DNA from 3 places in the Bacillus sp. H1a genome. Region 3 is predicted to be linked to each of the others. Evidence: predicted binding sites of a transcription regulator. Region 3 holds the regulator's gene; each other region holds the start of a gene.
The links. Region 3 encodes LexA, which represses DNA repair genes until DNA is damaged. Its sites were predicted from a motif close to CGAACATATGTTCG; they were not measured.
Positions count from the first base shown of each region.

Region 1: the regulator LexA is predicted to act here: its motif matches at 2,055-2,068, upstream of uvrB (excinuclease ABC subunit B).
Region 2: the regulator LexA is predicted to act here: its motif matches at 2,148-2,161, upstream of U860_RS0106260 (Y-family DNA polymerase).

Region 1 is NZ_AYMH01000019.1:84,548-89,764, forward strand. It holds gene U860_RS0108625 (hypothetical protein) at 1-76, shown strand, start outside; gene U860_RS0108630 (hypothetical protein) at 101-328, shown strand; gene U860_RS0108635 (MerR family transcriptional regulator) at 429-1,190, shown strand; gene U860_RS0108640 (hypothetical protein) at 1,187-1,807, shown strand; gene uvrB (excinuclease ABC subunit B) at 2,141-4,117, shown strand; gene uvrA (excinuclease ABC subunit UvrA) at 4,123-5,217, shown strand, end outside.
Region 2 is NZ_AYMH01000015.1:8,237-13,453, reverse strand. It holds gene U860_RS0106270 (NosD domain-containing protein) at 1-340, opposite strand, end outside; gene U860_RS0106265 (YolD-like family protein) at 529-870, opposite strand; gene U860_RS0106260 (Y-family DNA polymerase) at 867-2,132, opposite strand; gene U860_RS0106255 (YxeA family protein) at 2,335-2,685, shown strand; partial or broken gene U860_RS0106250 (polysaccharide deacetylase) at 2,848-3,129, opposite strand; gene U860_RS0106245 (Cof-type HAD-IIB family hydrolase) at 3,340-4,146, opposite strand; partial or broken gene U860_RS32855 (IS4 family transposase) at 4,243-4,416, opposite strand; gene U860_RS0106240 (class I SAM-dependent methyltransferase) at 4,546-5,184, opposite strand.
Region 3 is NZ_AYMH01000018.1:8,355-13,571, reverse strand. It holds gene U860_RS0107450 (bifunctional metallophosphatase/5'-nucleotidase) at 1-907, shown strand, start outside; gene U860_RS0107445 (DUF896 domain-containing protein) at 954-1,193, opposite strand; gene U860_RS0107440 (recombinase family protein) at 1,239-1,895, opposite strand; gene lexA (transcriptional repressor LexA) at 2,037-2,657, shown strand; gene U860_RS0107430 (DUF4097 family beta strand repeat-containing protein) at 2,744-3,550, opposite strand; gene U860_RS0107425 (DUF1700 domain-containing protein) at 3,551-4,093, opposite strand; gene U860_RS0107420 (PadR family transcriptional regulator) at 4,086-4,409, opposite strand; partial or broken gene U860_RS32950 (ATP-binding cassette domain-containing protein) at 4,638-5,006, opposite strand.

The DNA of each region.
Region 1 (5,217 bases), on a different contig from region 3:
GTGGAAATTTAGAAATAAGCAAGAGGCTGATAATGAGTATGGCATCAACGAGTGTGTTAGCAACAAAGACCAGTAAATAGATAGATAAAGGGGAAGCGGAATGGGATTACCGATATTATGTGTCGCTACGGCTATATTTGCTTTGTTTTGGGGAATACAAAATTTCTCTCGTAATCCAGTGCCAAGTGTATGTATTATGATTGGTACTGTAGGCTTATCGTACTATTTATTAAATTCAGTACATTATCATAAAACGGCAACGAGTGTTGTTATTGGAGTGATTATATTATCGTGTGGGTGCGCTATACAAAAGGTGTTATTTCCATAAAAGCTGTTTATACAAAAAGTATAAACAGCTTTTTGTATTTTTTTTACAAATCACTTGAAAGTTACGTTACGTCATCTTTTATAATGAAAGAGAAGAGGTGATGGCAGTGATTTCGATTCAAGAACTTACGAAGGAAACAGGGGTTACGGTAAGAGCGTTACGCTATTATGATCAAATCGATTTATTAAAGCCGAGTGGGAAAACGGATGGAGGACACCGGTTATATAGCGAGAGAGATGTCATTCGTTTGCAGCAAATTTTATTTTTAAAAGAAATGGGTTTTTCATTAAAAGAGATTACGAATATGTTAATAACAGGTGAGCTCAATTTAAAAGTATCGCTTGAAAAGCAACTTAAGTTTGTGCAAGAAGAACAGAAAAAGTTCAATCGAATGGAACATGTTTTACAGGCAGTTGTTTATTCAGTGGATGTGGAAGGGGAACTGGATTGGAAAGTTATGTTTGAACTCATTCAGCTTTCGAAACAGTCTCCTCGTATACGTGAAATGTTTCAAAATGAAGTTTTTTCCAAGCAAGAACAAAAGTTGCTTCATAATTTACCGAACATGAGTGAAGAAGACCCAAATGTTTTAGAATGGGTCGATTTATTAAAGCAATTACGTAACTTTATGAAAGACGGTAAGGAAGCATCTTGTGATGAAGTACAAGGGGCAACAAAGAAATTAATGCAAAAATGTTTAGAGATGGCAAATGGTGATGAAGCATTTTTAGATAAATTGTGGGAAGTAAGAAAGTCAAAAGAAGATTCGCAGAAAATGAGTATGTATCCAATTGAAGAAGAGCTTCTATTATATATGGATGAGGCTTTTCGTATATATGACGAAAGGGAGAAGGGTAAATGAGTATACTTGCAGAATATCGATGGTATTTTTTAATTGGTGCAGAGATTGTATTTTGGTTAGCAGCTATCGGCTTCTTTTTACTGAGATATGGATTTCGTTTGAAAAAGGCGAGCTTTATTATGGGGATTGTGCTGCTAGTCAATGAAGTATTTATTTTAACTTTAGGGGTAGTGGATTATTATCAAACAGGGAAGTTCTCTAATTTTCAGATCATTACGGTAGTCATTTTATTATATGCAGTTTTTTATGGAAAAAAAGATTTAAAGCAATTAGATATATTTGTACAAAAACTAGTTGCGAAATGGCGAAATGAACCGATGCCTATTATTGAAGAACAGATAGAATTGAAAGGTATGGCTTATGCGAAGCAGGAAATAAAAAATTGGGCTTTGCATCTTATTTTATTCGTTGCTGTTCATATGTTCTTTTTCTTTGTGTATGGGCTTATTCCATTTGAACAGTGGGGAAATTGGTTAGAGTCAGGAATCGTTTTAAATAAAGCAGCAAGTCGTGTGAGCCAAGTTTGGGCGGTTATATTTTTAGTTGATACAGTAATTTCATTTTCATATGTAATTTTTCCGAAAAAGGAGAAAGAAAAAGAGAAGCTACTTTCATAGAGGAAAGTAGCTTTTGTAAATTTAGTATAGGTTTCTTTTTAGGGTATACAAACAGTTTGTATAGGAGAGGATGACAATAGGAAAAAGAGTCGCGTGAAGTAGAGGGTGTTTATAGGTTAATAGATTGTACGAGTGAAAATGGACGCAATGGATATGACTTATTATATGTACCTATAAAATAAAATTGATAGAGGAAGGTAGTGTTTACTCCTTCCTTTTTCTATGTATAACTTGTCGAAAATTTTACCGAATATCTGTTCGTTTTTTTAGGTTTTTTATGGGTATTCGTGTTAAAATAATAATACAGATTTTTATGAGGAGGTCGGATTTTACTTGGAATATCAATTTGAAATTATCTCAGAGTATTCCCCACAAGGTGATCAGCCGGAAGCGATAGAGAAGCTTGTAGAGGGAATTAATAGTGGAAAGAAAAAGCAAGTGTTGCTTGGAGCGACAGGAACGGGTAAGACATTTACGATTTCAAATGTCATTAAAGAAGTGCAGAAGCCAACACTTGTAATGGCTCATAATAAAACGTTAGCTGGACAGTTATATAGTGAGTTGAAAGATTTTTTTCCTAACAATTCTGTTGAGTATTTTGTTAGTTATTACGATTATTATCAGCCAGAAGCGTATGTGCCGCAAACAGATACGTTTATTGAAAAAGATGCACAGATTAATGATGAAATCGATAAATTACGCCACTCGGCAACGTCTGCTTTATTTGAACGAGATGATGTTATTATCGTTGCGAGTGTGTCGTGCATATACGGTTTAGGTTCTCCGGAAGAATACCGCGAGTTAGTTGTTTCACTTCGAGTTGGTATGGAAAAGGACCGCAATCAATTGCTTCGTGAACTTGTTGATGTACAGTATGGACGTAATGATATTGATTTCAAGCGTGGTACATTCCGTGTGCGCGGAGATGTAGTTGAAATCTTCCCGGCATCACTTGATGAGCATTGTATTCGAATTGAATTTTTCGGTGATGAAATCGATCGTATTCGTGAAGTAAATGCATTAACAGGTGAAGTGTTAGCAGAACGTGATCATGTAGCAATCTTCCCAGCATCTCACTTCGTTACACGTGAAGAAAAAATGAAGGTCGCTATTGAAAATATTGAAAAAGAATTAGAAGAGCGTTTAAAAGAATTAAACGATAACGGTAAGTTGTTAGAAGCTCAGCGTATAGAGCAACGTACACGTTATGATTTAGAAATGATGCGCGAGATGGGCTTTTGTTCAGGGATTGAAAATTATTCCCGTCATTTAACACTTCGTCCAGCGGGTGCAACACCGTATACGTTATTAGACTATTTTCCAGAGGATTTCTTAATTGTTATGGATGAGTCGCACGTATCAGTGCCGCAAGTAAGAGCGATGTATAACGGGGACCAAGCGCGTAAGCAAGTGCTTGTGGATCATGGATTCCGTCTGCCATCAGCTTTAGATAATAGACCGCTCATGTTTGATGAGTTTGAAGAGAAAACGAATCAAGTTATTTACGTTTCGGCAACGCCAGGACCATACGAGTTAGAGCAGTCACCGGAGGTAATAGAACAAATTATTCGTCCAACAGGGCTTTTGGATCCACCAATTGATATACGACCAATTGAAGGGCAAATTGATGATTTATTAGGAGAGATTCAAGATCGCATTGCAAAAAATGAACGTGTATTAATTACGACTTTAACGAAAAAAATGTCAGAGGATTTAACGGATTACTTAAAAGATGTAGGGATTAAAGTGAACTATCTTCACTCTGAAGTTAAAACGTTAGAACGTATTGAAATCATTCGTGACCTTCGTCTTGGTAAGTTTGATGTACTTGTCGGTATTAACTTATTACGAGAAGGATTAGATATTCCAGAAGTATCACTTGTAGCTATTTTAGATGCTGATAAGGAAGGATTCTTGCGTTCAGAGCGTTCGTTAATTCAAACGATTGGTCGTGCAGCACGTAATGAAAACGGTCAAGTTATTATGTACGCAGATCGCATAACAAGATCAATGGGAATTGCGATTGAAGAAACGCAGCGTCGGCGCCAGTTGCAAGAAGCTTACAATAAAGAGCATGGTATTACACCGAAGACGATTCAAAAAGGAGTACGTGACGTTATTCGTGCGACAACAGCAGCTGAGGATACGGAAACATATGAAGCAGCACCAGCTAAGAAGATGACGAAAAAAGAACGTGAAAAGACAATTGCGAAGATGGAAGCAGAGATGAAAGAAGCAGCAAAAGCGTTAGACTTCGAGCGTGCAGCTGAATTAAGAGACTTACTATTAGAATTAAAAGCGGAAGGGTGACAAGAGTGAGTAAAGATTTTATTGTTGTAAAAGGTGCTAGAGCGCATAATTTAAAAAATATTGACGTAACCATTCCGAGAAATCAGCTTGTTGTTGTGACGGGATTGTCTGGTTCGGGGAAATCATCGTTAGCATTCGATACGATTTATGCAGAAGGACAGCGCAGATATGTGGAATCTTTATCTGCGTACGCACGTCAGTTTTTAGGACAAATGGATAAGCCGGATGTTGATATGATTGAAGGCTTATCTCCAGCGATTTCAATTGATCAAAAAACGACGAGTCGTAATCCTCGTTCAACGGTTGGAACGGTAACGGAGATTTATGATTATTTACGTTTATTATTCGCGCGAATTGGTACGCCGATTTGTCCGAATCATGGAATTGAAATTACATCACAAACAGTGGAACAGGTGGTAGACCGTGTTCTTGAATATCCTGAACGTACGAAGTTGCAAGTGCTAGCGCCTATCGTGTCAGGGCGTAAAGGTGCACACGTGAAAGTACTAGAAGATATTAAGAAGCAAGGTTATGTTCGTGTGCGCGTGGATGGAGAGATGCTGGATGTATCTGAAGAGATTACGTTAGATAAAAATAAGAAGCATTCAATTGAAGTTGTTATTGACCGTATTGTTGTGAAAGAAGGAATTGCAAGCCGACTTGCAGATTCACTCGAAAGTGCTTTAAAGCTTGGCGGAGGCCGAGTTTTAATCGATGTAATGGGAGGAGAAGAAGAACTTCTATTTAGTGAACATCATGCTTGTCCGCATTGTGGTTTTTCAATCGGGGAATTAGAGCCACGTATGTTCTCCTTTAATAGCCCATTTGGTGCATGCCCTTCTTGTGATGGACTAGGTTCAAAGCTAGAGGTAGATTTAGAACTTGTTATTCCGAACTGGGATTTATCATTACATGAACATGCGATTGCTCCTTGGGAACCGACAAGTTCGCAATATTACCCGCAATTATTAAAATCTGTGTGCAATCATTACGGCATCGATATGGATATGCCGGTGAAAGATATACCGAAAGATTTATTTGATAAAGTGTTGTACGGAAGCGGTGAAGAGAAGGTTTATTTCCGTTATGTGAATGAATTT
Region 2 (5,217 bases), on a different contig from region 3:
ATCCACTGATGTAGTGCTTATCTCCCGATACAAATATCGCTGGCTGATCTGTATTATCATTACATTGTTCTATTTTCAAATCTTTAAGAATAATGTTTTCCTTTTTCATTGTAATAATAGGATCCTTACCACAAGAGATTATTTTAGTATTTTTATCCCCTTGTATTGTAATCGGTTTCGATATTTTTATCGTTTCATTATAAGTTCTACTTTCTAATTTAATTGTTTCATATGGGGAAGCCGCATCAATTTTTGATTGCAATGTAGACTCAGCATGAATACTTACTCCTAGACTACAAAAAACTAACAATAAAAAAAGAGAAGAACAAATCTTTTTCATATACAGTTCACTTCTCTCAAAGCTATTAGTTATCACTATAAAAAAGAATACCAATTTTTTGTGTGAAATTTGTGAAAAATGAACGTGTTTTTTGTGATACTTAGGACGGCCGTATATAAAAGACGTAGATTCTCTCATACGGCACACTTCACTTCTTTATGTAAAGCGAACCAAGATAGATTCCCACTCTAGTCAATCTCAATTACATCAACAAACTTAAAAATCTTCTTATTACGAAAAGTATCAGTACAAGTAATCATCTCATTTAATGGATTTATATCAGCTACTGTTATGTAATTTTTATATAGATAGCCATCTTTATAATATGTAAGTAAAACCTCTTCCTCACCTAAAAATGAACATAATAGCTTATTTTCAATCATTTCTTTTGCATCCTGCGTTAAGATTGGACGCGGGACTTTCGTTTGCTCATGTATCATTTCTTTAATAGCTACGAACTGCTCTGGCATACTAGCAAACGGTTGCCACTTTACCATACCTCTTCCTTTTGGCATATTAGCATTCTTCACGATTTATGACCTCCTAATAATGTGTTTCTATATCTTGCTGTTGCGACGCTCGTGTAGGAAATCCCCCGTAAAATACTGTTCTTACCAAATCGTGTTCGAATCTCGTCCATGACTTTCGTTAATCGCATTTCTTTTTCTCTTTGTATAATGTTATCGAAAAGTGAAATTTGCTCTTCTCCTTCATTTATTAAATTTGTTAACGAAATACTTATCGATCGAATCGGCTCCCCTGTATGACGCTCGTATAAAAAATATGTACAAACATTATAAATATCCAGCGTTAAATTTGTTGCCCGGTTTAACGTATGTGCCTTTCTTATTCCCCCGCCATATTCCTTGCTATATCCAACTGAAAAATGGATTGTTTGAGCGCATTTCTTTTCTCTTCTCAACCTATAACAAACTTCTTCTACATGCTCTAATAAAATAACGACGAACTCTGCTATCGAGTAATCACGAAATAATATTTGGCTCTTCGCTATAGATGTTGTCGCTGGAACATATTTCTCTGCGATTCTGCTAAAATCAATCCCGTTACTATGTAGATGTAATTCTTCTCCTATTACACCGAAAGATTGCTTTAAATATTTCAAAGGATACTGCGCTAATTCTCCAATTGTATGTATACCTTTTCGATTCAATTTCATTTCTGTTTTATACGATATACCCCAAAATTTACTGAGCGGTCTAATACTCCATAACTTCTCGGGTATATCGTCATATGTCCAATGCGCTATTCCATCTTTATTCTTTTTTGCTTCAATATCCATTGCTACTTTACTCAATAATAAATTCGGCCCGATACCAATCGTACTTTCAATCCTTGTACGTTCATATATTTCTCGCTTGAACTTTAATGCGAACTCGCACGGGTTACTCGCAAACAAATGAATACTTGCAGTCATATCCATGAAAAACTCGTCAATACTATATTGATGAAAATCTTCCGGTGCAACATATTGCAAAGCTAAACCTGTTATGTAAGTTGAACACTTCATATACGTATGCATAATCGGGTTCACAATAATAATATCTGGCCGATTTGGTATTTCGTACAAACGTGCCATCTTCTTTACTCCTAATGCTTTTAATGGTGGTGTTGCTGCTAATACGATCGATCCACTCCGATTTACATCTCCTACGACAGCCAATTTTGTATAACGTGGATCAAGTCCTCTTTTAATACATGAAACGCTCGCATAAAAGCTACGAAGATCTACACAAAGAATAATTCGATTTGGCAATAGAAAATAATCATACAAGGGAATCACTCCTAACGAAAGAACGTTTGTTCTTATTGTATGCGAACTTATGTTCTTTTAAAAGGTGTTTCCATGAAAATTTTGGTTAAAATAACCGTACTTTAAAAACCTGTTTTAAGAAAAACTTAAGGAATTTCCCTCTATATTCATAAGAAGTTTTTTCTATACTGAAAAATGTAAATACGCAAAAGGAGAAACAATAATGAAGAAATTTGCACTTTGCATAATAGGAATAAGCCTTCCTATATACTTACTACCTTTCATGTTACGCGGGGATTTGGACAGATTTAATCCGATTGCTGAAGAAAAAAATGTATACGCCATTGCGAAGGGATATGGCGTTCCGGATTATAATCATAACGGAAGAGCTATGTACTCATTAAAATGTGTTGATGAATCAAGGAATGAGAAAGAATATACACTAGGAACTAACACTCCTAATGACTTTATAAGAAAAACCTACTTAAAAATTCATGTGAAAGGCAGGTATGTTTATTCTTATGAGGTCATTTCTGAAAAGGATATTCCGGAGAAAATAAAGGGACAATTGTAATATAGTATATAAACAAAAAAAGCCGATTTCTTTATCGTATAGGAAATCGACTTTTGGCTTAGTTATTGATTTAGTAATAAAAAATCACCAGTGCTTTTATTAGTAAAATTAGGTAACATTTTTACTGATAAAAACCACTTTTTAAAGATAACCATGTAAATACTATAGACGTTGATTTTTCTGGAAATTTAGTCGGAAATGATCCGCATCATTGTAAACACCAAATTCATATCCTTTTTCTTTATAAAATTTAATAATTTCAGGAAGAGCTTGTAATGTTTGCGCCTTTTCATGCATTAAAACAACTTCTACATCTTCTGTTATCTGTTTTTTTACATCTTCTATAATCTGAGGTGGATTATCTTTTAATTTCCAATCATTTGAGTCTATTGTCCAATCCCAAACTTTTATTCCTGCTTCTACAATTTGATTACGAATTTCCTGAGCGAAGAGTTGTAATTCATCAGATACAGAAATAGACATACAAAAATGCCATCCTTTCCTATGATTCTACAGAAAGAATAACGTCTTTTTTGCTTAATGAATAGTGTGAAACCTTAGCTTTATGGCAATGTAACGGTACAATTATACAGTCGTTTGATAACATTACAAATTTACATGATTTTCGATATAGGAAGTAACCATTCTATCCTTTTAACTGTTGTTAACAGTACAAATTAACTTTTCTAATACTTGAGCTACACCATCTTTATCATTGGTATCGGTAATAAAATATGCAGCATCCTTCAATTTAGGTATTGCATTTCCCATAGCAATTGGAAAACCACACGTATAGAATAGCTCTAAATCATTCCAATCGTCTCCAAAGACCATTATGCTACCCATAGATATATTATTTTGAGTACAGATATCCCTTACAGCTCGTTCTTTAGAAACACCTTTTGCCATGATTTGAGTTAAAGTTCCTGCATCGGTACATAGCGTACTTACTTTATGCGCAAACTGTTTTTGTAGTTTTTCATAGTGAGGATATTGTGAGATTAATAATTTCGAAGCACTAACTTTTTTTAATTCATTTAATGGAACTACAATTGGGTTTACAACTGCATTCATGGTTTTGTTGTAATCCAATGTTTTATTACTGTACCATGTATCTTCCGATTCAACTGAAAGGCATGCATCAACCTGGTGAGTAATAACAAATTCTATAATTTCATTTGTGATAGCTAATTCAATCGGGTAATGTTGTCTGTAACCTAATGCTTTATCTACTACCAAAGCTCCATTGTAGTAAATCATAGTTGCAATGTCTTGAAGTTCGTGAGGAAGAAAAACTTTGACTGATCGTGGCGCCCTTGCTGTAGCAAAAATAACCTTTATTCCTTTCTTCAGACACTCCAATATAGCCTTTCTATTTCTTTCTGACACTTTCTTTTGTGAATTTAATAAAGTACCATCTAAATCTAAAACGATTGCTTTAACCTCGGATTCTAATTCCATATGTATTTCCCCTTATTTACAGTATAAACTCCTCCTTTTTATGTTCTATATCAAGTTATAAATCCCTGTATATTCCATACATGTGAAAGGGGTTTTAGCGACATTTTGACTCATCCAAACACATAAAGCAACTAAATCTTTTGGTTGGTACCTACTGGTTCGTTGTACAAAACCAACATCTCTAGCAATATCTCGTAAGGTATTTGGAGATAAGAATCTTTAAAATTTTCGAGCAAATAATTATAATTCATCAGATACAGAAATAGACATAAAAAACACCATACTTTCCTATGATTCCACAGAAAGAATAACGTATTTTATATTTTTTGGACATTTTAGATTACATGTAAATAGACTTTATTGTAATTTTGTTTCGCTATTAGTGTATTACAAGTTATTTTACTTTTTCACTCTACCTATATATACTAATCCATTAGAACGGTTACCATTCATTGTTACGTACTCTACTTTTTCATACTCTAATTTCTCAAAAGTATTTGTCCATTCCTTTACACGTTTTTCACTATGATGGCGCAAAATAGCTCCGTCAGATAATTCAAACACGCCATAAGTGCCATACTTATCAACATACTGTTCATAGCGTGTTTTATTTCTTTCATCCTCATTTAGTAAAAAATCATTAATATAAATAATACCTTCTGGTTTTAATACCCGTTTAATTTCATTTAAAATAGAATCCTGTTCTTGATTTTGGTATACACAGGTTAGAACTGCAAATAATAAAACGGAATCAAAAAAATTATCCGGGAAGGGAAGTTTCCCGCTTTTAACAATATTAAAATCAATAGCTATATCATTTGATTTAGCCCGTTTAATCATTTCTTCTGAAAAATCCACACCATATAAATTCGTAAATTGTTGTTCTTTTAGTTCAAGTAATGTTCTTCCGTACCCGCATCCATAGTCCAATAAGATTGAATCCTTATTTACATACTTTGAGAATAAGTCAAGTTGAAAAGGTGTCGTGAATTCTTTTTCATTTGCTACTCCATTCCAATATTCTTTTTGTTTATTCATATGTGACAACGTTCCTTTCCCATAAATTCCCTT
Region 3 (5,217 bases):
GTGTCATGAAATTGATGGCATAGATATTTTACTAACAGGTCATCAACATCGAACGATTGCAAATACAAAAGTGAATGGTGTTACAATTTTACAAGTTGGCTGTAATGGACAATCGTTAGGAAAAGTGGAAGTTACATTTGAAAGAAATAATAATGAGTGGGTTACGAAAGAATGTCATTCTGAAATACTATCTGTACAGGGGATTCAGGAAGATGAAGCTATCCTTTCACTTGTGTATGATTACGAGGATAAAACACAAAAGTGGCTTGATCAGCCTATTGGGTTTATTAATGGAGACATGCAAATTTCTGATGCTCTGCAAACACGTCTACAAGACCATCCCTTTATTGAATTTATTAATAAAATACAGATGGATGTAGCAGAAGTTTCTATTTCTTGTACAAGTTTATTTCACAATGAATCTCCTGGTTTTCCCGAACATGTCACAATGCGTAACATCGTTTCTAATTATATTTATCCAAATACATTAAAAGTTATTCGAGTGACTGGAGCAGATATAAAAGAAGCTCTTGAGCTCTCCGCCACTTATTTCGCACTAAATGTAGACGGAAATATCATTGTAAACCATGCATACTTAGAACCGAAACCGCAGCACTATAATTACGATATGTGGGAAGGAATTTCATACGTATTAAACATTTCAAAACCATTTGGCGAAAGAGTTACTTTTTTAGAATATGATGGACTTCCAATCAACATGAAGCAAGAATACGATGTCGTTATGAATAATTATCGTGCAGGTGGTGGCGGAAACTTCCTTATGTATCAAAATAAGCCCATTATAAAAGACATACCAATAGATATGTCTGAACTTATCGCTAACTATATATTGAAGCATAAAACGATAGAAGCAACAACAAATCATAACTGGAAAGTTATTAAATAGCGAATCTGTCTATTAATATCAAAAAAAGATGGGCTACGCCCATCTTTTAATTTAATTTTGCATTATCTTGCTTTTTTAAAGCTTTTAATTTCGCCGGTGTAACATCAGTGCCTTCTTCGTTAACGACTTTAATTCCTTTTAATTCGTTTAACATATTTTGACGAAATCCTTTTAAATATTGTTCACGTAGCGATTGGCGCTCACGTTGTTCTTCTTCAGTTAAGCCTTCAGCTTTTGCTTTTTTCGCTAAGAAGTTAATGCGTTCAATGAGTTCGTGACTTAGCATCTCGAATCCCCCTTCTACTCAAAACTGATTATTATCATACAATAGTTAGTCTTCTTTATCAAGCGATTGCTTTGTATATTCGACATATCTTCGATGCACAGTTGCTTTTGAAACATTATGACCGAAACCACGAAGTGTTGCTGCAATCTCTTCGAAAGTTAATTCATTCCTACGCAAACGTACAATTTCCTCAATAGGTACTTCTTTTTTCTCGCGTCCTACACTTAAATGACGATTTTTCAAATTATTCTCTGGACGAAATCCTTTCTCCACCGCTCTTTGCATGCCACGTTTAATTTTCAAATTGTGGATTTTTCTTTGATACTCCTCAACAATCCCAATTATATCTAACACCATAGAATCAGAATCCGAAAGCTGTAATTCACCATTATGCGTGTGCGTATAAACTTTTATTCCCTCTTTATGTAAACAATGCATTAATGCAATCTTCGCATTCCCTCTACCAAGGCGCGTTTCATCTTGTATAAGAAGCACATCAACTTGTTCATCTCGAATTGTATCTAGCACTTCTAATATGCCATCACGTTCAATTGTATAACCACTAGCCTGCTCTTCAATTACTTTTATAACATTCATTTGATAGCGCTCAGCTAAATGCAATAATTCATCTTTTTGACGCAATAATGATGTTTCCTGCGCTTCTTTTGTTGTGCTCACACGTGCATAAATAATTGCATTCATTTTGAACCCCTCTTTCTCACTATATTTTCCCTCTAGTGTATCATAAATTCGCCTTCCGTTCGAACTTATGTTTGTAGAATGTTTTTTCACATGTTATACTTATTAATAAGAAAAATGAAAGAAAACGAGGTGTTAGAAAACATGGAAAAGTTAACGAAACGCCAGCAAGACATTCTCGACTTTATTAAGCTAAAAGTACAAGAAAAAGGGTATCCACCTTCCGTACGTGAAATCGGTCAAGCAGTCGGCCTTGCTTCTAGTTCTACAGTGCACGGACATTTATCACGATTAGAAGAAAAGGGATATATTCGACGCGATCCAACAAAACCACGAGCAATTGAAATTTTAGGTGAAGACCGAACGGACACTGAAACACAATCTGTTATTCAAGTTCCAATCGTCGGAAAAGTTACTGCTGGTTTACCAATTACAGCAGTTGAAAGTGTAGAAGAACACTTCCCACTTCCAGCTAGCATTGTTGCTGGAGCAGACCAAGTGTTTATGTTACGTATTTCTGGGGACAGTATGATTGAAGCTGGTATTTTTGATGGTGATTTAGTCGTTGTTCGCCAACAACAGTCTGCATACAATGGTGAAATTGTAGTTGCCTTAACCGAAGACAATGAAGCAACTGTTAAACGTTTCTATAAAGAAAAAGACCATTTCCGTCTTCAACCGGAAAACTCTTCATTAGAACCTATCATTTTAAAACAAGTGTCAGTTATCGGAAAAGTAATTGGCGTATATCGCGATTTACATTAAAAATAATAAAAAGAAGATAATTACCTTATTTATATAAGTAATTATCTTCTTTTTGTATTTTGATAGATTTCCGTACATTCTATTCCTTATTTACGAGCTTCAATCGTAACATCTCCGGCAGAAGTTTTCCCACTAATCTTTGTACTTCCATTACCAATTGTTATATTTTTATTTTCCTCATTAAAAATTGTCACGTCTCCAGCAGTGCTTCGCCCGGTTATAACTGCGTCTTTCGGTTTTTCCAATAAAGTAATATCTACATCACCAGCAGTTGAGCTTGCCTCTAGATCATATTTAGAATCATGATCAATAACATCCACATCACCACTAGCTGTTTTTGCTGTTACTTTCCCAATCACTTTCTTTACATTCACGCTACCAGCTTTTGAAGATCCATCTACACTCTTAGCAGTTATATGTCCCAGATCCACATCTCCACCAAGTGTCCCAGCACTTACGTAGTCACTTTTCACATCACTTATTTCTATTTGCCCAGCGGATGAATTTACTTTTATCTCTTGATAAGAACGTTCAGGTATAAATATAGTCAATATAGGCGTTTGAAAATTGAAAGTAAAAAATGAGAAATCAAATGAAACACCTTTCTCTATTTCTCCTTGAATCTTTAATGTGTCACCATCCTCAGCTATACGAATCTTCTGTTTACGTAAATCTCCTGATTGCTTTACATAAAAAGAGGAATCAGGAGATTTTTGGACAACAATATCTCCTGCATCTAACTTAACTTCTACATTTTTTAGCGTTTCATTTTTAATTACGTCTTCTTTATTTCCTTTTTCTGCAGTTTGTACTGCTTTTTCATATGTTTGTGAAATCCCTATTACTCCAATAATGATACAAGCGATAGCTACTAATAATAGTTTTTTCATCATTTACTCCCCTTTTATCATTTTGAAGTTCCATATTACATATCGTACGCATAATCTTTTAAACCACTTCGTACTATAAAAAGCTACAATACATAACAACAAACCAACTCCAACAAACGTGATACTAACGAATAAATCAATCCATAAAAAAGTGCCCATAAACACTTTTAGAATAACAAAAAATGGTGTCACTACACTAGAAATCCCCGCAACCCAAAGAGAAAATATAGTAGCAATAATTGCAATTAATGGGCCTAACACAATAATAAAATTAAACAAACTAAGTCCAATCGCCGCCATGACAGCTCTTGTCACATTTGAAGTCGATGGATCTTTTTTCATTTCATCAAAGCGATACATCGCTAATAATTCTTTTGCAATCACTTTCGGAGAACCAAGTCCTTTTATTATTTCCGATTCAGTTTTCCCCTCTTCTACCCCAAACTGAAAGTGCTCTTCATAATCGAATAAAATGTCTTTCCTCTCTTCTTCCGGTAACTTTCTAAGCTGATTCGATAATTCCCGAAGGAACTGTTCTTTATTCATCCCAATTCACCCCTTCAATAATTTCTTGTACGCCTTTCGCAAAATCACGCCACTCTGTTACTAATAAATGAAGTTGCGTCTCACCTTGCTCAGTTAGTTCATAATATTTACGGGGCGGCCCTTCCGTAGATTCTTTTAAATATGTTTGAAAATATCCCTCTTTCGTTAAACGACGCAATAACGGATATACTGATCCTTCTGATATTAAAAACTTATTAGAGATTTGTTGAACTAGTTCATAGCCATAACAATCTTTACGTTTTACAAGAGCCAATACACACAGTTCTAACACACCTTTTTTAAACTGAACGTTCAAGGACAATCCTCCTTCCTTATTTTAGTACTGTTTAATACACGGTACTTGATTTATCCATAATATACCACTTAGTACTGTTCATTGCAAGGTACTGAACTATATTTATCCCCTAAATTTAGAAAATGCACAAATGAAAGCCCGAATAAGACCCTGTTGTAACAGGCCATTATTCGGGCTTTCATTCAATTTTAATTACATTAATACAAGACTTCATTCACTTTTTCTCCTCTAAGAACCAACTTCCATTTGTGAGCCCAATAAATTTCGAAACACACCTTTTCTCTCTTTAGCCAATTGATTAAATTCACCTTTTTGAACAATTTCACCTTTTCCTAAAACAATAACTTGATCTGCATTATGTATCGTACATAAACGATGCGCAATAACAATAATAGTCATCGTTCCTTTCAATCTTTCTTATGCTGATTGAATTTTCACTTCATTTTCAGTATCTAACGCACTAGTAGCTTCATCTAATATTAAAATGGACGGTTTCCTTAAAATTGCACGCGCTAGTACAAGTCGTTGGCGTTCACCACCTGAAAGCCTCACTCCACGATCTCCAATAAGAGTATCAAGCCCTTTTGGAAGCATTCGCTACAATTTACTGTAAATAAATGACGAAAAAGCCCTGATACCGTAGTATCAGGGCTTTTTTCTCTCTTAGTATAGAGACATATATTGATCGCGTTCCCATTGGTGAACTTGCGTTCTAAATATATCCTCTGAATTCATCAAGTTTTAAATTGAACCAGAAACACTGATTTATCAAGGTTTTATAAAAGTGATGTTTCCTAGTGATTCATCA